One region of the Brevibacillus sp. NRS-1366 genome, then DNA from elsewhere that is predicted to be linked to it. Evidence: a T-box and tRNA genes for the amino acid it is inferred to sense, from the RefSeq annotation. Region 1 holds a T-box; the other holds one or more tRNA genes.
What was found. A T-box is a leader RNA that pairs with one kind of tRNA and senses whether it is charged. The one in region 1 lies ahead of serS (serine--tRNA ligase), so its partner is inferred to be a tRNA-Ser.
Positions count from the first base shown of each region.

Region 2: it encodes a tRNA-Ser, which carries the amino acid that the T-box ahead of serS (serine--tRNA ligase) is inferred to sense. The anticodon was not compared.

Region 1 covers NZ_JBITPN010000001.1:1,143-11,301, forward strand. Annotated here, with positions in the region: gene guaB (IMP dehydrogenase) at 74-1,534, shown strand; gene ACIFQN_RS00015 (hypothetical protein) at 1,686-2,138, opposite strand; gene ACIFQN_RS00020 (D-alanyl-D-alanine carboxypeptidase family protein) at 2,346-3,653, shown strand; gene pdxS (pyridoxal 5'-phosphate synthase lyase subunit PdxS) at 3,763-4,647, shown strand; gene pdxT (pyridoxal 5'-phosphate synthase glutaminase subunit PdxT) at 4,658-5,233, shown strand; T-box leader at 5,384-5,605, shown strand; gene serS (serine--tRNA ligase) at 5,657-6,937, shown strand; gene aceB (malate synthase A) at 7,358-8,968, shown strand; gene aceA (isocitrate lyase) at 9,005-10,159, shown strand, end outside.
Region 2 covers NZ_JBITPN010000019.1:226,555-247,332, reverse strand. Annotated here, with positions in the region: gene ACIFQN_RS13560 (3-oxoacid CoA-transferase subunit A) at 1-408, shown strand, start outside; gene ACIFQN_RS13555 (3-oxoacid CoA-transferase subunit B) at 390-1,067, shown strand; gene ACIFQN_RS13550 (peptidase) at 1,129-2,406, shown strand; gene ACIFQN_RS13545 (aldehyde dehydrogenase family protein) at 2,619-4,037, shown strand; tRNA gene ACIFQN_RS13540 (tRNA-Ser) at 4,114-4,202, shown strand; gene ACIFQN_RS13535 (acyl-CoA synthetase) at 4,522-6,090, shown strand; gene ACIFQN_RS13530 (exo-beta-N-acetylmuramidase NamZ domain-containing protein) at 6,158-8,239, opposite strand; gene ACIFQN_RS13525 (sporulation protein) at 8,473-9,096, shown strand; gene ACIFQN_RS13520 (BTAD domain-containing putative transcriptional regulator) at 9,214-12,423, shown strand; gene ACIFQN_RS13515 (TetR/AcrR family transcriptional regulator) at 12,547-13,128, shown strand; gene ACIFQN_RS13510 (HlyD family secretion protein) at 13,179-14,369, shown strand; gene ACIFQN_RS13505 (ABC transporter permease) at 14,362-15,537, shown strand; gene ACIFQN_RS13500 (YpuI family protein) at 15,633-16,145, shown strand; gene ACIFQN_RS13495 (NAD(P)H-dependent oxidoreductase) at 16,164-16,757, opposite strand; gene ACIFQN_RS13490 (S8 family peptidase) at 16,815-18,221, opposite strand; gene ACIFQN_RS13485 (trimeric intracellular cation channel family protein) at 18,292-18,924, opposite strand; gene ACIFQN_RS13480 (Cof-type HAD-IIB family hydrolase) at 18,947-19,720, opposite strand; gene ACIFQN_RS13475 (ABC transporter ATP-binding protein) at 19,842-20,778, opposite strand, start outside.

The DNA.
Region 1 (10,159 bases):
ACACATTCCTTGACAGTAAATTATGCCGTTTGTTAAACTGTCTTAAACTATTTGCCGAGAGGAGATTGCTACTGTGCGGGAAGACAAATTCGTAAAAGAGGGTTTGACGTTTGATGACGTATTGCTCATTCCAGCAAAATCTGAAGTTTTGCCGAGGGATGTTGATCTTAGAACGAAATTGAGCGAGACCGTTATCCTCAACATTCCCCTAATTAGTGCCGGGATGGATACGGTAACGGAATCTGCTCTTGCAATCGCGATGGCTCGTCAGGGTGGTATCGGGATTATCCATAAAAATATGACGATTGAACAACAAGCTAGTGAAGTGGATCGTGTGAAGCGTTCAGAAAGCGGCGTTATTACCAATCCATTTTCACTGACACAGGATCATACGGTAGAAGATGCCGATGCTCTCATGAGTAAATACCGTATCTCCGGTGTTCCGATTGTAGACGAAGGAAAACATTTGATCGGAATCCTTACAAACCGTGATCTCCGTTTTGTACACGACTTTACTACTCCGATTAAAGATGTGATGACCAAGGAAAATTTAGTGACTGCTTCTGTCGGCACTACCTTGCATCAGGCGGAAGCCATTCTACAGAAGCATAAGATCGAAAAACTTCCTTTGGTGGACGAGCAAAACATTCTGCGAGGACTGATTACGATTAAAGATATTGAGAAAGCGATTCAATATCCAAATGCGGCTAAAGACCCACAAGGACGTCTATTGTGCGGAGCAGCCGTAGGTGTGTCAGCAGATACGTTTGAACGTGCAGCAGCACTGGTACAGGCAGGTGTTGACTTGCTGGTTGTAGATACGGCTCACGGACACTCCAAAGGGGTTATTGAAACCGTAAAGGAAATAAGAAAGCTATATCCGCTACTAACGATCGTGGCTGGAAACGTGGCGACTGGACAAGCTACTCGTGATCTCATCGAAGCTGGTGCATCCGTAGTAAAAGTTGGAATTGGTCCAGGATCGATTTGCACGACTCGTGTTGTAGCCGGTATTGGCGTTCCGCAAATTACTGCGATTCACGATTGCGCCCGTGTAGCGCGAGAGTACAATATTCCAATTATTGCCGATGGGGGCATTAAATACTCGGGTGATTTGCCAAAAGCTGTAGGTGCGGGTGCATCCGCCATTATGATTGGCAGCCTGTTCGCTGGAACGGAGGAAAGTCCGGGAGAGTTTGAAATATTCCAAGGTCGACGCTTTAAAGTGTACCGTGGTATGGGCTCCATTGGTGCGATGAAGGCAGGAAGTAAGGATCGTTATTTCCAGGAAAATGAACAAAAGCTGGTTCCAGAAGGAATTGAAGGACGGGTACCTTACAAAGGACCATTGGCAGATGTTACGTATCAGTTGATCGGGGGATTGCGTGCAGGTATGGGATACTGCGGAGCCAAAACGATTGAGGATTTGATTAACAACTCCCAGTTCGTCCGCATCACCGGAGCCGGTTTACGTGAAAGCCATCCACATGATGTCCAAATTACGAAAGAATCTCCAAACTACTCTATTTCCTAGTTCGAAAGAACCACCCCCCTTTCTTTCCAGAGAGGGGGGTTTAGTTTAAGGGACCATAATTTGTAAGGACAAACATTTACGTAGATGTTGTTAAGCTCAAATGTTTTAAAACAGGTGTATTCAGGGGAAGCGTGGTTAGACGAACGGCAGTTTAATTTCTATAGATAGCAATTTGTCCGCTAGAAGCGATATTTCCATATATCTTAAGTCGATAGTTTCCTGGCCCCACAGATACTGGGTCTGTATAATCAGTGTTGCCTTTTGGAGCAGCTAATTTTCCTAGTTTAATTGTATTTACTACTTTTCCATTTTCGTTTACTTCTTCAATGTAAACTGTAACATCACAATTGCTATTTGAAGCAGTTAATCCAGCGTTAGCCTTACCATAGAGATGGAATGTGTCACGACCAATATACGTTCCACCCTGCGTTACACTGAAAGATGTCCAGTCAAGTTCAATGCTCATGATATTAACGCCTTTTTCAACTTGCTGTTCAACTACATGATTCTTAGCATTTCTTTCAGCTTTCGCATGAGCAGGAACCGGATTCATAACAGCCAAGGCAAGACCGAGTGAAGCGAAGGTATACAAAACTTTTTTCATTCAATAAACCTCCCAAAAAATTAGTTTGAATATATTCCCAATTATACCATAAATAAAGTAGATTACAATTATATGTTATATATTGAATCAATTACCTTCTAATGAGTCTAATTGGGCTTCAATGGAATCATAATGGTATGTTAAACTTACACTTGGTGCTCAATTACCCTATGAACTTATGATAGAACTGGAGAGTGAGAAGAAACTATGAAACAAACCACATGGAAAAAGCGACTGACAGGTCTGTTCCTCTCTATCGCTGTATTTGTTGCAGCAATGGGCAGCATGGCAGCAAAAGCAGATGCAGCACCTGCAGCTGATCTGCAACTGGCAGCAAAATCTGCCATTCTTTTAGAGGCATCAACTGGCAAAATATTGTATAGCGTGAACCCCGATGCTCCATTGCCACCTGCCAGCATGAGTAAAATGATGGCGGAATACTTGGTGCAGGAAGCATTAAAGCAAAAGAAAATAAGTTGGGATGAAAAAGTTGCAGTTAGCGAATATGCTTTCTATGTAGCAAAAATCTCTGATACGTCAGGTGTATATCTGAATGCAGGCGAATCATTCACGGTCAGAGAGCTGTACAATGCGATGGCTATCGTTTCTGCAAATGATGCAACTGTACTGCTTGCCGAAAAGATTGCCGGCAGCGAAGCTAACTTTGTGCAGATGATGAACAAGAAGGCCGCCGAATTTGGAATGAAAAACACCTCTTTTGTCACATCCAGCGGTTTGCCAGCAAATGAGCTGGGACCATACTCTGTTAAGACCGATCAAGTGGAAAACCTGATGTCCGCTCGTGATTCGGCCATCCTCGCCAGAAACCTGATTCGTGATTTCCCGGAAGCGTTGGAAGTATCGAAGATTCCACGTTTTACTTTCCGTCCTGGTTCTAAAAATGAGCTGAAAATGGCGAATAACAACTGGATGCTGCCTGACCTCCCCAATTACTATCCAGGAGTAGACGGGGTGAAGACTGGTTATACGGATGCAGCAGGATATTGCTTCACAGGGACAGCTGTTCGTGACAACATGCGTCTGATTTCAGTTGTCATGGGGGCAGATAGTAAAACAAAGCGCTTTGTAGAAACCAAAAAACTGTTGGACTACGGTTTTAGCAATTTCAAACTAACGAAACAAATGGACAAAAATGCACCAGTCAAAGGCTTTGAAACCGCACCTGTAAAAAATGGGGTGGAACTAAACGTACCTGCTGTTACAGGCAGTGAAGTGAAAGTTCTGACCAAAATCGGTACCGAACCGAAGTTTACTCCGACTGTTACATTCCAAGATCTGAACGCTCCGATCAAAGCGGGACAAGTAATCGGAAAGCTCGTTTTGAAAGAAGAAGGAGCTTCTAATACTGATTACTTGCAGTCAGAAGATGAGGCGAAAGCAGGGATTGATGTAGTAGCTGGTCAAGAAGTGGAAGAGGCAAGCTGGATTCGTCTGTTCTTCCGCAGCATCATCCAATTTTTTGGCAATCTGTTTAGTAGTGGAACAGGAAAATAAATAACTATTGTTTTCTCCCTCTTCTTTGGTTTACAATGTCGGTAACAAGGAACCATAACACCACATAACACTTCCGGTTCTGACTTCAAATGAAGTAGGGGGAAATCACATGGTACAAGTAGGAACGTCTCGCGTAAAAAAAGGTATGGCTGAAATGCAAAAAGGCGGCGTCATTATGGACGTCGTGAATGCAGAGCAAGCGAAAATTGCCGAAGCAGCAGGTGCTGTAGCTGTCATGGCACTTGAACGTGTACCTTCTGACATTCGTGCAGCAGGCGGAGTAGCTCGTATGGCTGATCTCAGTATTGTGGAAGACGTTTTGAAAGCAGTTTCCATCCCTGTTATGGCAAAAGCACGTATTGGTCATTTTGTAGAAGCGCGTGTTCTGGAGTCTCTGGGTGTGGACTACCTCGATGAGAGTGAAGTACTGACACCAGCAGACGATTTGTACCATATTAATAAAAAAGAGTTTACTGTACCGTTTGTATGTGGCGCCCGTGATCTGGGTGAAGCACTTCGCCGTATCGGGGAAGGTGCATCCATGATCCGCACAAAAGGAGAGCCGGGTACTGGCAACATCGTTGAAGCCGTTCGTCATATGCGCACCATGATGAGCCAAATCCGTAAAGTACAAGCGATGTCCTACGATGAATTGATGGCAGAAGCAAAAAATCTGGGTGCTCCCTATGAGCTTCTCGAAGAAGTGCATAAGACAGGCAAGCTGCCAGTAGTAAACTTTGCGGCTGGCGGTGTAGCAACACCTGCGGATGCTGCCCTGATGATGCAACTCGGTTCTGATGGCGTGTTTGTAGGCTCTGGTATCTTCAAATCAGAAAACCCAGAGAAATTTGCTCGCGCAATCATCGAAGCTACCACTCACTATACCGATTACGAACTGATCGCACGCGTGTCCAAAGGCTTGGGTACTGCCATGCCAGGTATCGAAATCTCCAAAATCCGCGAAGCAGATCGCATGCAAGAGCGCGGCTGGTAAGGTGAACAGCATGAAAATCGGTGTACTTGCCTTGCAAGGAGCTGTAGCAGAACACCTGCGGATGTTGGAAGAAGCAGGAGCGGTAGCAGTTCCGGTTAAAAAAGTGGAAGAACTAGGTGACCTCGACGGTTTGGTAATCCCGGGCGGCGAAAGCACAACGATTAGTAAACTGATGTACAAGTACGGGTTCATGGAAGCCATTCGTCAATTTGGCGAAGCGAAAAAACCGATCTTTGGAACATGTGCAGGAGCGATTCTCCTGGCGAACCGGATCAATGGACAGGACGATTTTCACCTTGGACTGATGGATATCAAAGTGGAGCGTAATGCCTTTGGGCGCCAAAAGGAAAGCTTTGAAGTCACAATGCCGGTTGCGGGAGTCGCAGCTGATTACCCAGCCGTTTTCATCCGTGCACCATATATTATGGAAGTAGGAGAAAATGGTCAGGTTCTGGCAAAGTATGAAGACAAGATCGTGGTAACAAGAAACGGTCATTATCTCGCGGCAGCCTTTCACCCTGAATTGACGGAAGATGCGAGACTTCACAAGTACTTCCTCGAGATGGTGAAAGAATACCGGAGTTAACAAATACGAAATAAGCTTTTATGAAGAGATCGGCATCGACAGGGTGCCGATCTTTTCATTTAAGGACATTATGGGTAGGTGCCCTTTACACGAGTATAGAACCTGTAGTACAGTTAACAATAGAAGATAGATTGTAATAATCATGTATGAGACAATGCGCTGATGAGAATAAGTACTTCGCAAGAGCCTGGCCTAGAGAGTCGGTGGTAGGTGCAAACCGATCCGGTGTGCGGAGGAATCCATCTCGGAGTGACAAAGGAATAACTTTGTCCGGTCCCGTCCCGTTATGACGGAAGAGTGGATAGATGCACTAGATAGATGTGCATGTATCAACGAGGGTGGCAACGCGGGTATACAACACTCGTCCCTTACCAGGGGACGGGTGTTTTTTGTTATTTATTATGGATTCGGAGGGATTCGCATATGTTGGATGTAAAAGTGTTACGCCAGGATCTGGAGGAAGTAAGACGTCGTTTAGCGCATCGGAATGAAGATATTTCTGCTCTGGATCAATTCGCAGAAGTAGATGAAAGACGACGCCAAGTGATCCAAGAAGCAGAAGCATTGAAAAATAAACGCAACACTGTATCTGAACAGGTAGCAGTGATGAAGCGCAACAAAGAGAATGCCGACCATTTAATCGCAGAAATGAAAGAAGTAAATGAGCGAATCAGGGCATTCGATGAAGAGCTGCGTCAATTGGATGAGCAGCAAGAATTGATTTTGCTCAGCCTGCCGAACCTGCCGCATGAAAGCACGCCGATCGGCACTTCTGAAGACGACAACGTCGTTGCTTGGACATGGGGTGAGCCACGTGAATTTGGTTTCGAGACAAAACCTCACTGGGATTTGGCCAGCCAAGCAGGAATTCTTGATTTTGAAACAGCTTCCAAGGTAACAGGAAGCCGCTTTGTTTTCTATAAAGGCATGGGGGCGCGTCTCGAGCGTGCACTAATGAACTTCATGCTCGATTTGCATGCGAACCAGCACGGCTATGAGGAGATTATTCCGCCATATATCGTTAACCGTACGAGCATGACCGGAACCGGCCAATTGCCAAAGTTCGAAGAGGATGCATTTAAACTGGAAGGACCTGATTACTTCCTGATTCCAACTGCAGAAGTGCCTGTCACTAACATGCACCGTGATGAAATTATGGATGGAGCAGATTTACCACTCTACTATGCTGCATATAGCGCTTGTTTCCGTTCGGAAGCGGGATCTGCCGGCCGCGATACACGCGGATTGATTCGCCAACACCAATTTAACAAAGTGGAGCTGGTGAAATTCGTCAAGCCGGAAGATTCTTATGATGAACTGGATAAGCTGGTGAAAAACGCGGAGAAAGTGCTTCAACTCCTCGGGCTGCCATACCGTGTCCTGAGCATGTGCACGGGTGACCTCGGCTTTACTGCAGCGAAGAAATTTGACTTGGAAGTATGGATTCCAAGCAATAATACGTATCGGGAAATTTCGTCGTGCTCGAACTTCGGAGATTTTCAGGCGCGTCGTGCGAATATCCGCTTCCGTCGTGATACGAAATCGAAGCCGGAATTTGTGCATACATTGAATGGTTCGGGTCTTGCGATTGGCCGTACCGTAGCAGCGATTTTGGAAAACTACCAAGAGGCTGATGGAATGATCGTTATTCCAGAAGTGCTGCGTCCTTACATGGGCGGGGTAGAAAAAATCGCACCGAAATAACAATAAGATAAGGAATAGACAGCTCTTGATCCCTTGGGACAAGGGCTGTTTTTTTTGTGTTCTAATACAGTATGATTTTTTTAAAAATTGTGTTGCACTGTACCATTCTCTGTTATATAATAAAAACAAATCTTATGAAAATTGTTTTAATACAGAGATGGAGGGAATGGGAAATGGACTGCTACCGGTGTGAAGGAAACGGCGAACAGAATTGCCCAAGATGTGGAGGCGTTGGTCATGATGACAACGGAGCGGCTTGCCATAATTGCTTGGGAGATGGACATGTTAGTTGCAGCCATTGCAGTGGCAGCGGGTATCAGGAGTAAGACCATTTTTTTTGCACCTGCTGTACTATAATAACTATCGAAAACAACATCTGTACCATAATAAAAAATGTTTGCTCAGGGAGGAGGAGCTGTTTTGACTACCATTCCAACTAATCCATATCCGCTGGAGATCCACATTGCCAGCGAGATGCGCTCCGGATACAGTGAAATTCTAACACCGGAGGCCATTCAATTCGTGATCAAGCTGGAGCAAAGATTTGGCGATCGTAGACAGGAATTGCTCGCTATGCGCCAAGAGAGACAGCTGAAAATTGATGCTGGGCAGCTACCTGACTTTTTGCCCGAAACAGCCGAGATTCGAAATGGGGATTGGACAGTCGCCCCATTGCCTAAAGATCTCTTAGACCGGCGAGTAGAAATTACCGGACCTTCTGGAGATCGGAAAATGGTGATCAATGCTCTGAACTCTGGAGCGCGCCTTTTCATGGCAGACTTTGAGGATGCCAATTCGCCTACCTGGGACAACACCATTTCTGGTCAGATTAATATGAAGGATGCCGTTCGTCGGAACATTTCATACACCAGCCCGGAAGGCAAAAAGTACACGCTTAATGAAAAGACGGCGGTGCTTATCGTCCGACCACGCGGCTGGCACCTAGACGAGAAACACATTCTTCTCGACCAAAAGCCAATATCCGGCAGCCTGGTAGACTTTGGGCTTTATTTTTACCACAATGTGCAGGCATTACTCGCTAACCAGACTGCTCCTTACTTCTACCTGCCGAAGCTGGAAAGTCATCTGGAAGCACGACTTTGGAATGACATCTTCCTTTACGCACAGGATGAATTAAATATTCCACATGGTACGATCCGTGCCACTGTACTAATCGAAACGATTCTGGCTGCTTTCGAAATGGATGAGATTTTGTATGAACTCCGTGAGCACAGTGCCGGACTCAATTGCGGACGCTGGGATTACATTTTCAGCTACATTAAAAAGCTTCGGAACCAACCTGATGTCATTACGCCTGACCGAGCGCAGGTGACGATGACCGTTCCATTCATGAAGGCATATACCACGCTAGCAGTAAAGACATGTCATAGGCGACAAGCACCGTGCATCGGTGGAATGGCTGCACAGATTCCGGTTAAAAATGATCCGGTGAAAAATGAGGAAGCTATCGCCAAAGTGCGCGCAGACAAAGAGCGGGAAGCTTACGATGGACATGACGGAACATGGGTGGCTCACCCTGGACTGGTGTCAGTGGCAATGGAAGTATTCAATCGCTTAATGCGCGAACCAAACCAAATCTGGTACAAGCGTGAAGATGTACAAGTAGAGGCAAGTGATCTGCTAGCCGTGCCAGAAGGTGTGATAACCGAACAGGGGGTACGCACCAACATCAGTGTCGGCTTGCAATATATCGAGGCTTGGATGCGTGGTATGGGTGCTGTTCCCATCCACAACTTGATGGAGGACGCGGCTACCGCAGAAATCTCTCGTGCACAGGTGTGGCAATGGATTCGCCATCGTCAGGGCGTGCTGCAGGATGGACGCAAAATTACCGAGGCGTTGGTGAAGCAATGGCTAAGTGAGGAATTGCAGGCATTGAAACAAGCGATGGGTCAGGAGCGTTATGAGACCAGCAAGCTCCCAGCGGCAGGTGAGCTGTTCCTGCAGCTGGTGACAGAAGATGAATTCGAAGATTTCTTAACTGTTCCAGGCTATCGCTATCTTTCATAAAGAACATAAAAAACAAAAAGAGTGGGGGAAACGAAAATGACCAAACAAAACAAGCAAGAAGCGATTCAACAAGTGGAACAAATCTGGCAAGGCGAGCGCTTTAAAGGAATTACCCGTACTTATACCGCAGAGGATGTTGTCCGCCTGCGTGGATCCGTTCAGATTGAACATACATTGGCTCGCCTCGGTGCAGAACGTTTGTGGAACCTACTCCATACTGAGCATCATATCAAGGCGCTGGGTGCTTTGACCGGGAATCAGGCGATTCAACAGGTAAAGGCAGGGTTAAAAGCGATTTACTTAAGCGGTTGGCAGGTAGCGGCAGATGCCAACCTCTCTGGCCAAATGTATCCTGACCAAAGTCTCTATCCCGCAAACAGTGTTCCACAAGTAGTAAAACGCATCAATCAAGCATTCCAGCGTGCTGACCAAATCGACCAATCCGAAGGGGGTACCGATACGCACTGGTTCGCGCCAATCGTGGCTGATGCTGAAGCGGGTTTTGGTGGACCGCTCAATGTATTTGAGCTAATGAAGGGCATGATCGAAGCAGGCGCAGCAGGTGTTCACTTTGAAGATCAGTTGGCTTCCGAGAAAAAATGCGGTCATATGGGTGGAAAAGTGTTGATTCCTACGCAGGCAGCCGTTCGTAACCTGGTTTCAGCAAGGTTTGCAGCGGATGTCATGGGGGTTCCGACCATTATCGTGGCGCGTACTGATGCCAATGGCGCTTTCCTCATCACGAGCGACATCGACGAACAGGATCAACCGTTCCTCACTGGTGAACGGACTCCAGAAGGATTCTTCCGTCTGCGTGGTGGACTGGATGCGGCAATCGCTCGCGGTCTGGCGTACGCTCCATATGCAGATCTGATCTGGTGCGAAACTTCAGAGCCAAACATGGAGGAAGCACGTCGCTTCGCAGAGGCGATCCATGCGAAATTCCCTGGAAAGCTGTTGGCCTACAACTGCTCGCCATCTTTCAACTGGAAGAAAAAGCTGGATGAAGAATCGATCGCTCGCTTCCAGGAAGAGCTGGGCGAGATGGGCTACAAATTCCAATTTGTCACACTGGCAGGCTTCCATTCCCTGAATCACAGCATGTTTGAGTTGGCACGCGGCTATCGCGATCGCGGCATGGCTGCTTACTCTGAATTGCAGCAAGCAGAGTTTGGCAGCGAGGTTCATGGT
Region 2 (20,778 bases), on a different contig from region 1:
CTGGAGGTAGAGTTCTGCCCACAGGGGATACTCGCAGAGCGTGTACGGGCAGGTGGAGTAGGTCTGGGAGGCATTCTCTCTGATGTGGGTATCGGCACCATTGCGGAAAAAGGGAAACAAAAGCTGATTGTAGACGGCAAGGAGTATTTGCTTGAAACTCCGCTTACCGCCGAAGTAGCGATCGTTCATGCCAAGAAGGCAGATCGCTTTGGCAATTTGGTCTTTGACACAAGCGCTCGCAACTTTAATCCACTGGTGGCAATGGCAGGCGATATTACGATTGTGGAAGCAGATGAAATCGTGGAAATCGGCGAGCTAAACCCGGAAGAGATCGTCACCCCGGGGGTTTTCGTCAACTATATTGTCCAAAGTGAAGGGGTGAACTGGCAATGGGCATGGGAGAAGTAAAAGAGACAGAAAGCTATCGGGAACGAATTGCTCGCCGTGCTGCCATGGAAGTAGAGGATGGGATGATCATCAATTTGGGGATCGGGATCCCTACTTTGGTTGCAGACTTTATCTCTCCTGAAAAACGGGTAATGTTTCACGCGGAGAACGGTATTTTAGGTACGGGCCCAAGCCCGGCAAAAGGCGAAGAAAATGCCATGCTGTGCAATGCGGGCGGGTTTCCCGTCACGTTAGCTACTGGAGCTTCGTTTTTTGACAGCGCCACCGCTTTTGCGATCATTCGTCGTGGCCTTTTAGATATGACCATCCTCGGGGTTCTGGAAGTGAGCCAATCAGGAGATATTGCGAACTGGATCGTTCCTGGCAAGCGTGTGCCCGGAATGGGCGGTGCTATGGAGTTGGCGCAAAAAGCCAAAAAAGTAATGGTTGTAACTACCCATCTCGATAAAAACGGGCGTTCCAAAATAGTCCGCGAGTGCTCACTGCCGCTCACAGCAAAAAAAGCGGCTGATTGGATTATCACAGACATGGCAGTCATGGAAGTAATGCCTGACGGTCTGTACTTGCGCGAGGTTATGTATCCGTACTGTGTAGCAGATGTGATCGGCGCAACAGAAGCGGAGTTGAAAATGGAAGGCGAGGTTGCTGTCTTCCGCTAATGCTGTCTCGCATGCTGCATGACGCGGTAAGGGACTCAAAACTAGGAAACGGGGGATGGACATGGCAAACTGGCAAGCACTCATTCGAGAGCAATTGGAGAAGGACCGGGAACAGGCCACTTTGCTTCTGCAGGAGTGGGTACAGAGCCCAAGTGTTCAGGGGGAGGAGCGCTCTATTCAGGAGAGCATCGCAAGCCGTCTGGCGCAAATGGGACTTGCTGTTGATCTATGGGTGATGGAAGGCGAAGAGCTGTTGGCTCATCCCTATTTCGTCTCCCCTCGTGATGTATTTGACGCTAGCCCCAATGTAGTTGGCGTTTGGAAAGGCCAAGGCGCGGGGCGCTCCATGATCTTGAACGGACATGTGGATGTAGTCCCAGCTGGTGACCGTGCTCAATGGAGTGACGATCCATTCAGCGGAAAGATCGTAGATGGCAAACTGTACGGTCGTGGTGCTACCGACATGAAAGGCGGAAACCTGTCCTCTCTGCTTGCGATTGAGGTGCTGCAAAAGCTGGGGGTCCAATTAAAGGGCGACGTTATTTTCCAGAGCGTGGTCGAGGAAGAAAGTGGCGGGGCTGGCACGCTGGCAACCATCTTGCGCGGATACAAGGCGGATGCAGCTCTGATACCGGAGCCGACCAATATGAAGATCTTCCCTAAACAGCAAGGCTCCATGTGGTTCCGATTGACGGTAAAAGGACGCTCCGCTCATGGCGGGACTCGTTATGAAGGTGTAAGTGCGATTGAAAAGAGCATGCTGGTCGTGCAGGCAATTGGGAAGCTGGAAAAAGAGCGAAACGATCGTCTGGATGACCCATTGTACGAAAAATTGCCTATTCCGATTCCGATCAACCTGGGCGTGATCGAAGGTGGTAAATGGCCTTCCTCTGTTGCTGATCTCGTGAAGCTGGAAGGTCGTATGGGAGTAGCGCCTGGTGAGCAGATGGAAGACGCCAAGGCAGAAATGGCAGCAGCATTGAAACAACTGGCAGAGATTGACCCATGGTTTAATGAGCAGCCTGTGGAGCTGGAATGGTACGGTGCGCGTTGGGTACCCGGCGACGTGGATCAAGACCATCCCCTCATGGACATTTTGCATAGCCAATTTGAGGCCGTAACAGGCAGCCGTGCAGTTGTAGAGGCATCACCGTGGGGAACGGATGGAGGATTGTTAACGGCATTGGCAGATACGCCAGCGATTGTCGTTGGACCTGGGGTTACTCAGGTGGCACATTATCCGAATGAATATATTGAGCTGGATGAAGTATTTCGTTGTGCCGAAATTTTTGCGCTAACGCTTTTGGAATGGTGCGGCATCGCTGAAGATAAAAAATAAAAAAATGCTGCCTATGAGTCAAAAGTAACAGGAGTGTTTATGCAAATATCGACAGCAATCACAATAAGCGACCCGCGTCATTAATTGTCGACGCCGGGTCGATTTCTTTTTCTACGCCATCGACAGAAAATGGCAAGGAGGCTTGGGCAGTTTGGAGAATGTCTTGGAGGAGAGATGCAACTCCATTTCGCTCATGGACGGAGGCGTTGGCTATGAAAAAAGCATGCTATATCGGGGGAGAGTGGGTAACTTGTGCCGAGTATTCACCGCTCTACTCACCCTATAGCGGCCAGGAGATTGCCCAGATTCCCCAAGCAGATACACATACCGTACAAAAAGCAATTGCTGCTGCCGAGGACGCGACTTCTGTGATACGTCGGCTGCCTGCCTACCAACGGGCTGTTCTGTTAGAAAAGATTTCGATTCTGATGAATGAAAGACTGGAAGAAGCGGCTAGGATCATCGCGGTAGAAGCGGGAAAGCCGATCAAGACGGCGCGCGGTGAGGTCATTCGTACGATCCAAACGTACAAGTTCGCTGCTGAGGAAGCAAAGCGTCTGCACGGAGAAACGGTTCCACTTGATGCGGCGATTGGGGGAGAAGGACGTATCGCTTATACCGTTCGTGAGCCGCTGGGGGTAGTCGGAGCTATCACCCCGTTTAATTTCCCTATGAATCTGGTAGCTCATAAAGTTGGCCCGGCATTAGCCGCAGGGAATACGGTTGTCCTCAAGCCCGCCTCGCAAACCCCGCTCAGCGCTTTGTTTCTCGCAGAGCTGGCAGAACAAGCGGGTATGCCAGCTGGTGCTTTTAATGTGGTGACGGGCAGCGGAGCAGTCGTAGGTGATCAATTGGTTACAGATCCCCGGGTTAGAGCCGTGACCTTTACCGGTAGTCCGGCAGTTGGGATGGATATCCGCAATCGGGCAGGCTTGAAGCGAGTGACGCTGGAGCTGGGATCGAATTCTGCCGTAATCGTAGATCGTGACGTACAGCTAAGTGAAGTGATTCCACGCTGTATTTTCGGGGCATTTGCCTACTCTGGCCAGGTGTGCATTTCCGTACAGAGGATTTATGTGGTACAAGAGCTGTACGGAGAGTTTGTCCGTCGATTTGTCGCCGAAGCTCTCACGCTGCGGGGAGGGGATTCTCTCTCTGAGGATGCAGATTATTCTGCGATGATTCATCCAGCAGAAACCCAGCGTGCATTAGACTGGATTGAAGAGGCGAAACAGCAGGGTGCTCGAGTAGAGTGCGGAGGCAAGGTCATGGGACGCATGCTGCAGCCGACCGTGTTGACAGGTGTGCCGGCAGATGCCAAGGTCTCCTGTCAGGAGGTGTTTGGTCCAGTCGTCCTGATCAACCCCATTGAGTCCGTTCAGCATGGCATCAAGCTGGTGAATGACTCCCGATACGGATTACAGGCAGGGGTGTATACGAACCATTTAGGACTGGCTCTGCAAGCTGCTGACGAGCTGCAAGTCGGGGGAGTAATCATCAACGACATTCCAACATTTCGTGTGGACCACATGCCATACGGCGGGGTAAAAGAGAGCGGTATGGGCAGAGAAGGCGTCAAGTACGCGATGGAGGAATTAACAGAGCTGAAACTGGTGGTCGTAAAGCGTTAGGACAAAATAAAAGTAGAATGACTCTTGCAAACAACCGATGACCTATGCTATAGTAATCATTGTTGAATTGAAACGCGGAGGGATACCGAAGTGGTCATAACGGGGCGGTCTTGAAAACCGTTAGAGTGCAAGCTCACGCGGGTTCGAATCCTGCTCCCTCCGCCATATTCTATTACTATATGAGAACGCACCGACCTCCTATTTATTTACAGGAGGTCGTTTTTGTTTACATGACAACGACCGTTCCGTCGGATAGAGACTGACCCTTTTTTTTCCTCAAAATCCAGAAGAACCAAGGTCGATGCACACGACAATATGATATATGCTTTACGTAGGGACTCGATTGATTCTTGGGGGGCCCGCGACAGCTTCAAAAAATGCAGAGGAAGCTGTCGTTTTTTTTGTGCAAAAATATCAGAAAATACGCATTATATAGATAATTGTTGTATAATAGCTGTAAACGCTTTCCAAGGGAGGCAGGCACATGATCGAATCCCAACGGGTGAGGAGAAATACGCTAGGCGATATTCTGCGACGAAGTCATGGGCGGTTTCCAGATAAGATTGCCTTGCAGTTCGAGGAAGAGGTTCTTACATACTGTCAATTCGATCAGATGGTTAACCAGACGGCACATGTCCTTTTGGAAAAGGGTTTGCAAAAAGGCGAACGCGTAGCCCTGTTATCGCGCAATTCCATGGATTTTGCCATTCTGACCTTCGCTTCAGCTAGAGCGGGTGTTGTCCTGGTGCCTATCAATTTCATGTTGAACAAAGAAGACGTAGCGTATATTATGGGTCATTCCGAAGTCAGCGCCTGCTTTGTATCGCCTGAGTTCCTGCCCATTGCCCGAGAAGCAATCCAGCAAGCAGGAATCATTCCGAGGTTGTTGTCGCTCATCTCCAGACCGGCTGTTCCAGATGGGGAATGGATCCCATTTCGTGAGATGATCGCGCATGCGAATGATGGGGAACCAGAAGTGGAGCTTGCAGATGACGACGTGGCTCAGATTTTGTATACGAGCGGAACGGAGTCAAAGCCAAAAGGGGTCATGTTGACGCACAAGAGTATTATCTCCGAATACGTCAGTACCATTATCGAGGGAAATATGAGTGAAGACGATGTCGCGATCCATGCGCTTCCACTGTTCCACAGCGCGCAATTGCATTGCTTCTTAGGACCGTATGTGTATTTGGGGGGAAGTGGGATTATTCTGGAACAGGCGACCCCTGACCTGATGCTTCAGTCGGTAGAGACGTACAAAGCGACTCAACTGTTTTGTCCGCCGACTGTCTGGATAGCCCTCTTGCGTTCGCCAGCGTTCTCATCACGGAATTTGACCTCACTGAAAAAATGCTACTACGGGGCTGCCATCATGCCTGTGGAGGTTTTGAAAGAGCTGAATCAGCGTCTGCCAGATGCGCAGTTTTACAACTTCTACGGTCAGACGGAGGTGGCTCCACTCGCAACCGTATTAAAGCCGGCAGAGCAGATCAGAAAGGCGGGCTCTGCTGGAAAGCCTGCGCTGAATGTAGAAACCAAAATCGTCGATGATGAAGGCAAGGAAGTACCTCGCGGCTGCGTCGGAGAAATCGTTCACCGTACCAGCCATGCGATGCTTGGCTATTTCCGCGATGAAGAAAAAACGAGGGCTGCTTTCAATGGCGGCTGGTTCCATAGCGGGGACTTAGGGATTATGGATAACGAAGGCTTTATTACCGTCGTAGACCGGAAAAAAGACATGATTAAATCGGGCGGAGAAAACGTCGCGAGCAGAGAAGTAGAGGAGCTGATTTATCAGCATCCCAAGGTATCAGAGGTTGCCGTAATCGGAATTCCGCATCCATACTGGATAGAAGCGGTTACGGCGGTTGTGGTGCCAAAGGCAAACGAGACATTGACCTGTGAGGAGCTGCTCGCTTTTTGCAAAGATCGTCTGTCTTCATTCAAGGCTCCCAAGTATGTGGTGATCACGGACAATTTACCGCGCAACCCCAGTGGGAAAATATTAAAAAGAGAACTTCGCTTGCGCTACGAAGTTCTTGCTACACAATAACGATTCGCTTTTGCAAAACAAAGCCCGCTCAATCGGCTACAACGACCATGAGCGGGCTTTCTCCTGTTTACTTTACGGTTGAAACAGTAGGATGCTCAGACGTGATCACGTCAAAGCGATACCCCTTTGCTTTTAAGAAAGAAATCACTTCGGGCAGTGCTTGGGCTGTTGGTGCCTTGGTACTGGCGTCGTGCATGAGAATCACGATCTCTTTTTGGGACTTCACCTGTTGTTTGATATTGGCGAGAGCTCCCGCTGCGGTGTAATGATTGCTCCGGGCATCTCCGTTGGTCACATTCCAGTCTATAAAGATGTATCCCCGTTTATTCGCTTCTTCCTTGATTGCTTTCATGACTGGCTGCTGCTCGTTGTAGAGCTTTGGGTCTTGATACTTTAGACTGACGGAATTCGTACTGCCGCCAGGATAGCGGAAGACGGTTGGCTTCACCCCTGTAGCCTTCTCAATCAGTTGGTTCCCTTTTTCCAAATCTGCGAAAAAGGCATCTTTGCTCTTGTACGCAACCCGATAATCATGGGAGTACGTATGACCGCCGACAGCGTGACCTTCGCTGATGATCCGCTTCAGAATGGCTTCATTGCCGGGTACATTTCGACCAACAATAAAGAAGGTCGCTTTGACTTGATGCTTTTTCAATGTGTCCAGAACCAAAGGTGTGATTGGAGACGGCCCGTCATCAAACGTGAGATAGGCCACCTTGTCTGTGCCAGTTGGATCAGGGACAGGCTTTGGCGCTGGCTTTGGTGCCGGTACAGGTGCAGGTGGTTTTGCCGGTGGTTTAACCGTAGTGCCACTGCTTCCTGAATTGCCCGGTGCAGGCTTTGTTTGCGGTGGTGTCGTTGCTTCAGGCTTTGCTGTTGGTGGCGTCGTGGGTTGAGGTGACGCCGGAGCAGGTGGAACGACCGGTTTATTATGGATCGGAATAATCGGTTGGAAAGGTTCTTCTCCATAGATCAGAAATGTCTGGCGCAGTCCTTTAAATTTCGAAAGCGTTTCAGCATAGGATGCCTCGATCTCTTGAGGACCGCGATTTTGCTCCAGCAGTTGTCCGACCTTGTTCGTACCCATTACTAAGTCAAACATCGTAACTTTTTGATCTGTACTTTTCGGAACGGGAAAATGACTCAGTTGTCTGGCGTACGACAAAGCGTAAATCCCTGTTTTGGCTGGATTAAAGGTATGGGGGTCGGTAATTTGCAAGCGAACCCCACCCGCTGTTTCTTTGTTTTCAGGCAAGAATACAACCCCAGGCAACAAGCTTCCATTCAACAAGTCAGCGTATTTGATAGAATCGATTCCTTCTCCGCCGATCCATGTAAAGTTGTCTGCTTGCTTGATTCCGGTACCCTCACCCAAACCTGTGGCCATGTAGCCAAAGACCGCGGCCAGATCAGGAATATGTGGAGAGCTTTGGATCCAGCCAAGTCCCGTATCTTGATAAATCATGTTGCGTGTGTATCCTTGCATTGGTATTACGGTAAGATCGACGCCAATATTCCGATTGAAGTACAAGGAAAGCTCGCCAATGGTCATCCCATGCGCCATCGGAAGCGTATCGACACCGATAAAGGAGCGATAAGAGTTCTCTAGCACAGGCCCGTCAACAATCGTACCTCCAACAGGATTAGGGCGATCGAGGACGATGACCGGTTTATTTTGCTGTTTGGCTGCCGTCATCGAGTACTGCAAGGTTGATACGTATGTGTATGTACGCGAGCCAATATCTTGCAAATCGACGAGCAGCACATCTACATTGGCTAGCATTTCTTTGGTGGGCATCCTGGTCGAACCATACAAGCTGTAGACAGGGATAGCGTAGACGGGATGAATTTGACTGGTAACCTGTTTGCCGGCAGCTGCTTTTCCGTCCAATCCGTGCTCAGGCGCGAACAGGGCAGTCAGAGTAACAGTGCGATCCCGTCGCAACAAGTCAATCGTACTCGAGCCTTGACTGTTGACACCTGTTTGGTTAGTAACGAGTCCCACTTTTTTGCCTTCAATCACTTGATGGAATTGATCAAAGAGAACATCACTTCCTAATTGAATGGCAGAGGTGTTGGCGGAACTCCCACCTTGAGGAATCATGCTTAAAATAAGTGCCAGGATAAGAAAAGGTATTAATTTTTTCATGGTTCTCCGCCTCTTTCAAATTGCAAATCAAATTGCAAATATCGTCGTTGCATGTCTATTGTAACGGTTTTTTGGAGCAATATGGTTTCATTTTTGTAACAATTTGAAATTAGGTCGAAAGGTAGAGGAGTTAAGTAGCGTTTTAACTCTTCTACTGTAAGTATTTAGGACGTAGATTTTTGAGTAAGAACACCTTCTGCACACCAAACTAACGGCAAGGAGGTGTTTTTTCAGTGAAACGAATCGGATTGGGGTTATCCGTTTCCTTTCTGGTGGCGAGCTTCATTACGGGGTGTTCGCCAAACAAGGAACAGGGTAGCGAGGATATGAATGGCAACCAGGCAAAATTTGAGTCCTTCGGGATCAATTATCAAAATGACAACGTAGGTATGGACAAAGGACCAGCCGCCATGATCAGTCAGAAAATGGTGCACAATAGAGAGCCGCATCTGGTGTCTCTGCTCGAACGTCACGCAGAGAACATACCGGGAGTAGTAGACATTAAAGTATTAGCTTATAAAGATACCTTGCTGGTCGGGGTCTTACCCATCGATACGCCGAAAGTGGATGAAGTCAACCCAAGACCATCGATTCCATATACGCCAGGAAAAATTGTACGTGTGGACAATGGCCATCCTGACTCCTTGCAAAAACGTGTGGTGGACAGGATGAGGGCCAGATTGCAAACCGAATCACGCTTTACTATCATGTACGTTTCTACAAACGGTGCTATTTACGACAAAATCTCGGATCTTCATTCACGGATCGTGCGCGGGGAACCTGTTCGCGATGAGGAGTTTCAAGTGCTGATCAATGACATCGGTTACACTGTAAAAGGAGTCAATCTCATCGACTGATAAGTCCCACCTGGATGCCCGGGTGGGCTTTTTGCTGGATGCGAATGGCAGGAAAAAAGGCTGAAATGGGGAAATAGTTCAAAAGAGTGTAGAGGAGAACGGCAAGGAGTGCAAGCTATGAATTCATCCCAGATCCCTATTTCCAAAATAACACCTCCCAGGCAAAAACCTTATGTGCTGAGACGACCATCGCTGGCCAAAAAACTGCGCCTGATTCACCATGCTCCATTATGTCTGGTGCATGCAGGGATCGGTTATGGCAAAACGACAGCGATGGCTACTTTTTTGCACGATGCAGGGCTTGCAGCGAGTTGGTATTTCGTTCGTGAGGAGGACAACGGATTCCAAGCGTTTTTGCGTTGCCTTGTGGAAAGTATGCGGAGGGTGAATCCGCATTTTGGTCAAGCGCTTCTGGATTTGCTGGATAGGACGGAACATCATGATGGGCAAGAGGTACAATTGGATTGGCAACGCATGGCAGAGCTGTTCGTCAGAGAATGCTTGCTCATCCAAACGGAGCAGCTTATTGTACTGGATGACTATCACCAGATTGATAGCGGCAGCGAAGTGGATTGCTTTGTCCAAGGATTGGCAGGTCAACTGCCACAACAGGTCAAGCTGATTATGTTGTCTCGGGCTCGTCCCGAGTGGCCTGACCTGGAGTTGCTGTCCGTACGCGGAGAATGTCTCGAGCTGACGGAAGACGACCTCGTATTTACATGGGAAGAATGTGAAGCCCTTTATTTGGATCAATATGACGTCACCTTGACTCCAGAAGAGTGGGAACGGATTGAACAGGTAGCGGCAGGGTGGATTACCGCCTTGCGCTCCTTTGGCGAAAGAGTGATGCGTGGGACCTCTGTTTCCGATTGCCTTCGCGACTTATCGTCCTTGATGCATGTATTAGAAGCACAAGTATGGATAAAGCTTGATCCCCGGATGCAGCAGTTTTTATTGGGGGCGGCTGTGCTTGAACAGTTCGTCAAGGAGGATTGCGAGCAGGTACTGGGGGAAGAAGGGATCAATCTCTTGGCAAAAGCTGAGCGATCCAATCTGTTTCTCACCGTAAACAGCGAAGGCGTCTATTCCTTTCATCCTTTGTTTCAACGACTTTTGTCCAGTAAACTGGCTACCCATACGGACATCTGTCTTCAGGTGAACATGGATGCGGCCATTTGGCACCGTCGGAGGGGGGAAGAGGGTAAGGCTTTTGATCGCTTGCGATTGATTGAACAGTGGGAAGTGCTTGCAGAGTGGCTTTACCTGGCGGCAGAGCGTCTGCTGACAGCGGGAAGACTCGACTTTTTGTACGGATGGGTAACGGTCATACCTGAACCGATAAAAGAAAAAGAGCATTGGCTCTGGTATTACCAGGGAGAAGTTGAGCGGTACCGCTGTCTTTATTTCAAAGCGTTTGGGTCGTATGAGCATTTTCTTGCGCTTTGCGAACAAAAGCAGGATCAAATCGGGCAATGTCGCGGGCTGGAAGGAATGGCTCGGGTTCATCTCGATAGCGTACAGGGCGTTAGAGCTGAGGAGTTATTGAAGCGGGCGATCCAATTGCTGCCCCCTGCCGAACAGGAAAGCGAAATGGCCCCTCGCCTGTATCGTTTGCTCGCAGAGATTTATACGAATCGCGGTGATGCGATACAGGCGGCAGAATGGTACCGGCGTAGTCAGGAGCTCGAACAGGAAACAGAGGTGGAGCTAGAATCTCGGCTGTTGTTTCGGACTGGCCGTTTGCAGTCGTCCATTCAGCTGCTAGAAAACAAGTGGCGTATAGAGCAGACCAAAAAGCCACCACTGACCAGGTCTTATCGGGAAACCTCTCTCTTGCTTTCTTTTGTTTATGCCTTGAATGGAGAGTGGGAGCGCGGCATGAAGGCAGCGGAGACGGCAATACAGCTTGGACGGGCTGCAAACTCCCCGTTTGTTGAGGCGAACGGGTACGTGCGAAAAGCTCATGCGGCCTTAATCAGTCAAGAATTACCTTCAGATGAGATCCGAAAGCTGTATGAAAAAGGCTTGCAGATGATGGAGGAGCTTCAATCCACACGTGGCAAGTCCGAGACTTTGCTAGGACTGACGCTGCTTTATGCAAGAGAGAAATCGTTGGAACAAGCCCTCCAATACGGTAGACGAGGGATAAAAGAGACAGAGGCCATGCGGGACGACTGGCTAGGCAGTCTCGTTCGTGTCGCAATCGGCATCGCGTATGCTACATATGGCAAGGAAAACGAGGCGCAGGCTGCTTTTGAAGATTGCGAGAAGCGTCTCAGTCATTGCGGCGACAGCTACGGAGTGGTGATTTGTCAATTGTGGCTCAGCTTTTTAGCCTATCGCAACAAGCAATGGGAGTCATTCGTACCTGCTGTGACCCAGGCCATGTCACTAATGCAGTCAGGTGAGTACCATTTCCTGCTGCAACGTCCGACCATGCTAACGCCTCATGATGTACAGCAGTTGATGCCTGTCTTGATCGAAGCCCAGCGTAGGCAAGTGTTCCCAGACTATGTCTCGCAGTTGCTAAATGACCTGGGTTTGCAAAATGTGACGTTCCACCCGGGCTATACCTTGCGCATTCAGACGTTGGGCAAGTTTCGGGTATGGCTGGGAGAACGGGAGCTCAGCGAAAAGGCATGGCAGCGAGGAACAGCTAAGCTGTTGTTTCAATTGCTATTGACAAAGCGACAGCATCTCCTGGCACGTGAGGAAATTATGAACTGCTTGTGGCCTGAGTCTGACGAGGAGTCAGCGATTCGCGACTTCAAGGTAGCGCTGAATGCCCTCAACAAGGCATTGGAGCCTGATCGTGCCGCGCGAGCAGATACATTTTTTATTCAGCGGCATAGCAGTTCATACGGATTTAATCTCGCTTCTGGTTACCATATTGACGTAGAAGAGTTCGAGAAGCTTGTGACGCTGGGGCTCGCAGAAGAGGATCAGCTGCAGTCTGTAGTACTTCTGGAAAAAGGACTGGGGTATTACCAAGGGGACTACATGCCTGAGTGTCGCTATGAGGATTGGTGCGTAGAAGAGAGGGAACGCCTGCAGGGCTTGTTCCTGCGCGGAGCGGAACGCTTGGCAAAAAGCAGACTGCAAACCAATCACGTGGAGGGAACGATTCGCTGGTGTGAGGCGATCTTGCGGGTGGATGACTGCTGGGAAGAGGCATACAGGTTGCTCATGATTGCTTATTTCCGGTTGAACAACCGTGCGCAAGCAATACGCTGGTATGAGAAATGTACAACGAAATTAAAGGAACAGTTGGGTGTGCAGCCTATGCCAGCAACACAAGAAACTTATCGTCAGATCGTTGGAGAATAGAAAGAAGATCGCTGTGTAGCGGTCTTTTTTTATGTTTCTGACCACTTGACAAAACTAGGAAGGAGAAATAAACTATTTTTGTACTGACTAGTCAGTTCAAAATCTGTAAAGGGGATGGAAGTGATGGCCTCATCAAAAAAAGACCAGATAGCACAAGGAGCATTAACTGCTTTTGCGCAATACGGATTTAGCGAAACTTCGATGGATACGATCGCAGAAGTGGCTCAGGTGGCAAAAGGGACGCTGTATTATCACTTTGCAACCAAAGAAGAGCTATTTCTTTACGTGATCGAAAAAGGCGTGAAGATGCTGATTTATCATGTGGACAGCGTGATGCAAAAGGAAGAGCTTTCTTTAGAGGATCGCATGATTAGTGTGTTGGATGAGCATCTTCGCTTCTTTTCCGAGAATCAAGAATTATGTTTTCTTCTGCTTAGCTTTTTCACCGGTGACGAGCAGCGCGATCAGATGGTCGGGAAGCTGTTGACCGGTTACTTTTCTACAATGGAAGCCTATATGACGGATTTGCAGCAAAAAGGCTACATCAGAGCAGATGCAGAGATTCGTACGCTCGCTTCAGCCTTGTTCGGAATGATTGGATTTACTGTGCTTCGCAAGCAGTTCCGCAAAGAGCCTGTAAACAGTGAAGTAGGCAGAAAGACATTGCAATATTTATTAGCGGGGATTTTACAAGACCATAAATAGAAAAGGAAATCGGATAGTCGATTTTCGTGATAACAAGAGGAGAATGAAAGATGAATAAACGTGCATGGATCGGGGTGGCCGGCTTTGCAGTCGGTATTACAGTACTGGGAACGATTTTGTTTGGACCGGGTGTGGGCAGCGTAACCGGTCAGAGTACCACCAAAATGGCAGGTGTCATTGAGGGAACAGAAGTGGATCTTTCCTTTAAAATGGGCGGTTCAATCGACCAAATCTCGCTCACTGAGGGAGCCGAAGTAAAGGCAGGACAGCTCGTCGCGACCTTAAACAGTGAGGAATTGTTGGCAAAAAAGGAACAGGCTGAGGCTGCCTACCATCTCGCCCAGGTCAAGCTGGAGCAAGCGAAAAAGGGTGTTTCCCTAACCGATAGCTCAAGCAGTGCCCAAGTGGATCAGGCACAAGCTGTAGTCAATGCTGCCAAGGCGGGGCTGGATGCAAACAAGAACGGAGCGCGTGCAGAGGAAATCGCCCAGTTAAAAGCAAAGCTCCAAGCGGCTGAAACATCCAATCAGATTGCACAAACAAATTTGGAGCGGATGCAAAAGCTACTAGTTGAAGGAGCCGTTCCACTAGTGAAAGTGGAAGAGGCCAAAATGCAATCTGACAAAGCACAGGCAGAACTAAAGGCAGCCAATGAGCAACTGAAAATGGCTCAATCCGGTTCTCGCCGCGAACAAATCGACGCTTCCCAGGCACAGCTGGATCAGGCAAAGGCAGCTTATGACCAAGCGGTAGCAGCCCGCGGTCAAGTAGGATTGAAGCAATTGGATGTAAAATCGGCTGAAGCAGGAGTCCAACAAGCAAAAGGAGCATTGGCAGAGATAGATGCCTATCTGAACAACACAAAGCTGACTGCTCCAGTCGATGGGATCGTCAAATCGGTTTCTGTTCAAAAAGGCGAGCTAGTGGCCCAAGGCTTCACTGTCGTGACGATCCAAACAAAAGCAGACAACTATGTGAAGTTTTATGTGAACGAGTATACACTAGCTGCAATCAAGACAGGCGATGCTGTGAAGCTGTACGTACCCGCACTGAAACGGGACGTGGACGCCAAAGTGGTTACGATTGCGCCTGCTGCCGATTTTGCTGTGAAAAAAGCGACGCAAGAGTTAGGGGATCGTGACATTCGCTCCTTCCAAGTGAAACTTTTAGTCTCCGATACAGAATTACGCCCTGGACTTACGGTAGAGTGGAAGATCGAAGGGGCTGGTAGCGGTGAGTAATTTTCCCCGACTTTTTTGGAATGAATGGAGAAATCTTTTTACCAATAAAACAATTCGTAATGTTATCTTCATTGTCCCTCTCATATATTTAACGTTGTTCGGCTTTCTCTATAGTGAGAAAAAAGTAATGGAAATCCCAACCGTGCTTGTCGATGCAGACCAAACCGAGCTCAGCCGAGAACTGTATCGAGCCTTTGAAGTCGATCAGACCTTTCGGATTACCTCGATTGTAGGAACCGAGGAGGAAGCGATGCAGCTCGTCGACAAAGGGGAAGCAAATGTTGCCCTGATCATACCTGCTGATTTGGAAAAAAACGTAAAAGCGGGACGGGGGGCAGAGGTGCTGACCGTAATTGACGGCAGCAACATGATGATTTCCAATACAGCGGTACGAACAGCCAGTACAGTGGTAAAGACTGTTTCTGGAGGAGCGACGCTCAAGAAGCTGGAGGCACAAGGAAGTTGGGGGGAAGAGGGGAAAAACCTCTTTACCGGGATCGACTACCGCTACCGGGTCTTGTATAATCCTACTTTCAGCTACTTGTCGTTTATGGTGTTCGGTCTTGCAGGGACAGTGCTGCAACAAGTCTTGTTCCTGGGGATCGCCCTTTCCGTTACGCAGCAAAAAGAGGCCGGCACATGGAGAGAGACGATGGCATCTAATAGCTTTTTTGCCATCACGTTGAGTAAACTGCTCCCATATTTCATGGCTGGGACACTGAATATGTTCCTTGGCTTCACTCTGCTCTTAAAAGGGTTTGGGATTCCTTATTATGGAAGTACAATTGACCTAATGATTGTTGCTAGTGCCTTTAATTTGGCGGTTCTCTCAATCGGGTATATGATCTCCTTCTTCTCAAGCGACCAGCTTCAAGCCACTCAAATTGCGATGATGATTGCTGTACCATCATTTATGCTATCAGGCTTCACGTGGCCTTTTATGTCGATGCCAACTGTTATCGCTGCGATCGGAAAATCATTACCACTTACCTACTTTTTAGATGGCGTGAGAGAAATTCTTACCAAAGGGCATGGACTCTCTTCTGTCAGTGAAGATCTCACCGTTTTAGGCTTTATGACTCTACTGGGATTGTTCGCATCTTATGTTATTTACTTGATTCAAAACCGGAAAAAAACGGTATCTGTGAGTGAAACTACGATCGTATAGACAACTTTTGCATAAAAAGAAACGCTTGTGTTATAAAGAATCTTTCCTTTATACTTATTTATAAAATGCAGATTCTTCAACGCAAGGGGGACATTATGTCAGCAGCTCATCTGAAACAATTGTGTGAAGAGACGTATACCAAGTTGAAAAAGGTTAGCATGGAAGTGGAACGTTATTTAAACCAGGTTACATTATCCGGTCTCGTTACAGCATCAGGCGATCCGGAAGAGTTTGAATCCTACTACCGCAACTACCTTTCTGACCTGCGCCATTTGCTGGTCTACTGTGAAAATGCGTACGAAAGGCTGGGGGTATCCCTGCGCCGAGCACGATTTAACGAGGAGTTTGCCGAGGAAGTACTGTACCAGGTGTATCATACCTGTATCAATAACTTCTACTATCCAAAAGGCGAGGTTTACGATGAAGACGGCCGTTATTCTTACACTGGCCAAGACGCTATCATTTTCCGCAAGCAGGTGACCCCTGAGTTGCAACAACTGACCCTTTCTTTGTCAAAAGTGTTTGAGCAAATGCGTGATGATCTGCAATATTATGAAACAGATTACATTACTAAAAAACGAATGCAAAATGAACGAGCACAGGCATAAATGCCTGTGCTTTTTTCTTTATACCCCAATTGGCTGACGAATACCCGCTATGATGGTTTCGACTTGGCTTAGCATGTTCCTACGGGCTGCGTCATCTACATAAGGAACGGCGGCAAAATTTTGGTAGGTGACATCAAAGCCCATAAATTGCAGGGTTCCATCGACAATTTGTTTTTTTATTACGGAATCAAGCCCGGTTGCGGCCATTCTCTCTGCTGATTCGCGTGTCGTGGTGAAGACGATGGCTTGTTTATTCGTCAACTGGCCGACTGGACCATCAGAGCCGTAGCGAAAGGCAAAGCCATTGGTAAAAACACGGTCGATATATCCTTTGAGAATGGCTGGAGCGGACCACCACCATACGGGGTAAATCATAACGAGAAGATCAGCATCTGTGATGATTGTTTGCTCAGATTGAATATCATCTGAGCTGGTACCCTGCTCTACTCGCTGCATATCTTCGGCAGTAAATACAGGTTGAAAGTTCATCTGGTATAGATCGCGAAGTTCGTACGTAATCTGCTCCTTTTCCAGTGACTGAGTCACGCGAGACAGGATTACGTGGCAGAAGCTGTCTTTTCCTTCTTGGGCAAATACAATACATGCTTTCATATCCGATCCTCCTAGTCTCTGGAAAATTCCACCAGTGACTCATACATTTTGAAAACGCTACTGGAAGCCATGGCGAAGACGCAGCAAAAACTTGTGAAACAAACCGCCAACTGTTTGTGGTTTGGGCTGCTCTACCTGGGCGGGCTCAACCGGACGGATCTGGTGCAGTGTCTGATTCACATCAATCATGCCATATCCATACAACTGATCGTGACCAGGGGGGCCGAGATCAACGGCAGATTTACGGATCACTTCCATCACATCACGATTGTTCATGCCGGGATGAACGGAGCGTACGAGAGCAGCCAATGCCGCTACATGCGGACACGCCATCGAGGTACCTGACAGGGAGGCATAATCACTGTAAATGTAGGTGCTCGGAATATCTACTCCGGGTGCAGAGACATCGATATGATCACCAAAGTTGGAAAAGTCGGCTCGTTCTTTGCGATGATCGACGGCTGCAACAGAGAGGACTTGATCATAGGCAGCAGGATAGCTCGGCTGATCACTTGCGTCATTTCCGGAGGCAGCTACGAGAACCACATTTTTTTCAAAAGCATACTGGCAAGCTTCTTTCAAAGCCGCAGAGGAGGTGTAGTTACCCACACTCAGATTAATCACATCTGCTCCGTGATCGGTAGCCCAGTAAATCCCTTGGGCGATATCTACCGCAGATCCAGAGCCATCTGCTCCTATTGCTTTGACAGGCATCAGTTTGCTTTTCCAGGTCATTCCGGCGATGCCATCCTTATTATTCGTTTTCGCAGCGATGACCCCAGAGACGTGCGTACCATGTCCGTTATCGTCCTGTGGCTTATTGTTGTCATCCAACACGTTGTAACCTTCTACGAGCTTGCCAGCAAATTCGGGGTGATCCATATCAACGCCTGTATCCACCACGGCAACAATGACATCGCTGCTGCCTTCGCTGATGTCCCAACTCTGTTCCATACCAATTAATGGGAGATTCCATTGGTACTCACTGTAGTAGGTATCATTTGGTTTACGGTTTGGCAGGAGGAGATAATTCGGTTCGGCGTACGCAGAATCAGGGTGTTCAGCCAGCCTTTTCATCAATTGTTCCGTAGTCAGGCTCTTTGATTTGATGATCAGGAACTTGTCAAAGTCGCGTTTGATCTTGGCATCCAGAGAAGCTACCAACTGATCAATCTTTTTTTGCTCGGGACGAGGAGAGAAGCGCACGACGACTTCATGCTCCACATAGTGGCTGCGGTCACGTGGATTGTGGTGAAGGGTCTTGATATGGCTCTTTCCTTCCAGCCCGCGACGGATGTCCCTTGCTTGCTCGATGTAGTTGATACGTGGGATAGACGAACCAATAGACGTGACTTTCGGATGAGGCTCGCGCATTTCTTGCTCAGCATTTTGATGGATACGATAAGGAACGACGACTAGTCCGACCAAAGCGATGGCAACGACGATCGGAGGCAAGACCCGCAAAAAAAATCACTCCCTCCAGTGCTTATGGTTATAGCGTGCACATGGAGAGAGTGATTATGAAGGAAAAAGCTTACATTCGATTATTTGCAGGGGCAGCAGGCACCGGACGAAGAGAGCGGCGAGGAAGCTTCCAGCCGCGGTAGACCGAGATCATCCGGCACAGAACGATGGCCATAAACAGGGAGTACAGCTCACTGACGGTAGTAGCCCATTTGAGCGCGACCACTATGCCTGTAACAATCGCCCAAACAGCATAAATTTCTTCTTTAAAAACGAGTGGTTTGCGACCTGCCAGTACATCCCTGATAATTCCCCCGCCAATTCCTGTAAGTACTGCGGCGACTATGGTAGCACTGAGCGGGTAATTCATTTTCGTAGCATACATCGCGCCTTGAATGGCAAAAGCAGAGAGACCAACGGCATCAAAAAACATTCCCCACCGATTCCAGTAACCGAGGTATTTATGGGGAAGAATAAAGACAATAAGCATCGTCACAAGGGCAATCGTAAATAATGTTCCCTGATTCCAAAATGAGGTAAGAGGTATACCCAGAAGGATATTGCGCATGATTCCGCCGCCAAAAGCGGTTGCCATTCCGAGAACGATTACGCCCAAGATGTCATATTCCTCTTCCATGGCGATGATAGCGCCACTCACTACAAACGCCACCGTGCCAATGATGTTAAACCATTCCCAAGACATGTAATTACTCTCTTCCTTCCATCTAGATCAATCCAAGCTGTAACAGTCCGTGATGGATTCCACCATCATTGACGTGACGAGTAATCATATCAGCAAATGGCTTCAGCTCGTTATGGGCATTGCCCATAGCTACTCCCATTCCTACGTAGGAGAGCATTTCCTTATCATTTAATCCATCTCCAAATGCTACAGCCTTTGCTGCTGGAATATCAAAGTGGCGCAGTAGTGCTTCAATGCCTTTTGCTTTAGAGCCATTTGGGGGCAGGACGTCGAGTACGTGCTTATGCCAGCGAATATAAGAGACCTCGTTGAAACGTCCAACATACGGTTGCTCATCTTGCTCACTGCAATACAAAAAGGCCTGATAAATCGGTACTTCCTTCCAGTAGCCGTGACGGTGATCTGGGGGCGGCAATTGCAAAGAGTTGAATGATTCAATCACATGCGGATGATTGTACGCATTGGCAAAGCAAGTATCTGCACCGAGGAAGACCATCGGATGATTGTTGCTGTCAGCCATGGTTTCCAAACGAGCTAATGTTTCCTTTGCCAAAGGGGTATGATGTATGAACGAGCCCTCACTCATCACATAGGAACCATTGAAGCTTACGAAAGTGTAAATGCCTAGCTGCTCGGCGATCGGCATCAGGTGGTAAGGAGAACGGCCAGTAGCGATGGCCACCTTTACACCGCTTTGCTTTAGCTGTGAGATGGCGTCGACGGTTGCTGGTGGAATGACATGCTTGGTATTCAGCAACGTACCGTCGATATCAAAAAAGACGATCTGATAATCCATTTTTTTCTCTCCACTCTTTCTCTCTATACTTGCTCGATTCAGCTATAAAGTCGGGGTCATTTTTCCCAACAAAAAAAGAAGAAAAGGAATGTCGGAAAAGACATTCCTTTTCACTTCGCTATTAGAATACAGCCAGTTCCGTCTCGCTGTCAAATAGATGACATTTGGAAAGATCCATCCCCAGCTTGACGGACATTTTTGGCTTCAAGCCTTCCCGGGAATCGACTCGAGCCACCATTTGGACATTGCCAATATTATTAAAATAGACATACAGCTCAGAGCCCATATTTTCCACTACATCGACCTCGGCGTGCAGGAAGCTTTCGAACGGATTCGCTTCTAAAAAGGTAGAATCGCTGTAAATATCTTCTGGGCGAATTCCGAAAATCGCAGGCTTATTTTGATAGCCCTTTTCACGCAATACCTTGGCCTTGTCTTCAGGAAAGCGGATATGAATATTCGGCGCTTCAAAGACGAGTGAATCGCCATTACTTGTGACGGTTCCTTTGACAAAATTCATCGCAGGAGAACCGATAAAGCTGGCAACAAACAGGTTGACCGGATTGTTGTAGATTTCCGTAGGCGTGGCGACTTGTTGGATCAAGCCGTCTTTCATCACGACGATCCGGTCACCCATCGTCATCGCTTCGGTCTGGTCATGCGTGACATAAATGATCGTCGTGTTCAAGCGCTGGTGCAGTTTCAGGATTTCCGTACGCATCTGAACACGCAGTTTGGCATCCAAATTGGATAGCGGTTCATCCATCAAGAATACTTGTGGCTCGCGTACGATCGCTCGACCTAAAGCCACGCGCTGACGCTGTCCACCGGAGAGAGCTTTGGGCTTGCGATCAAGCAAATGCGAAATATCCAAAATACGAGCAGCTTCCTGGATTCGATTTTCAATCTCTGACTTTGAAAATTTGCGCAATTTCAAACCGAACGCCATGTTCTCATAAACATTCATATGAGGGTAGAGAGCGTAGCTTTGGAAAACCATCGCGATATCTCGATCCTTGGGAGCAACATCGTTTACACGCCGCTCCCCTATGTACATA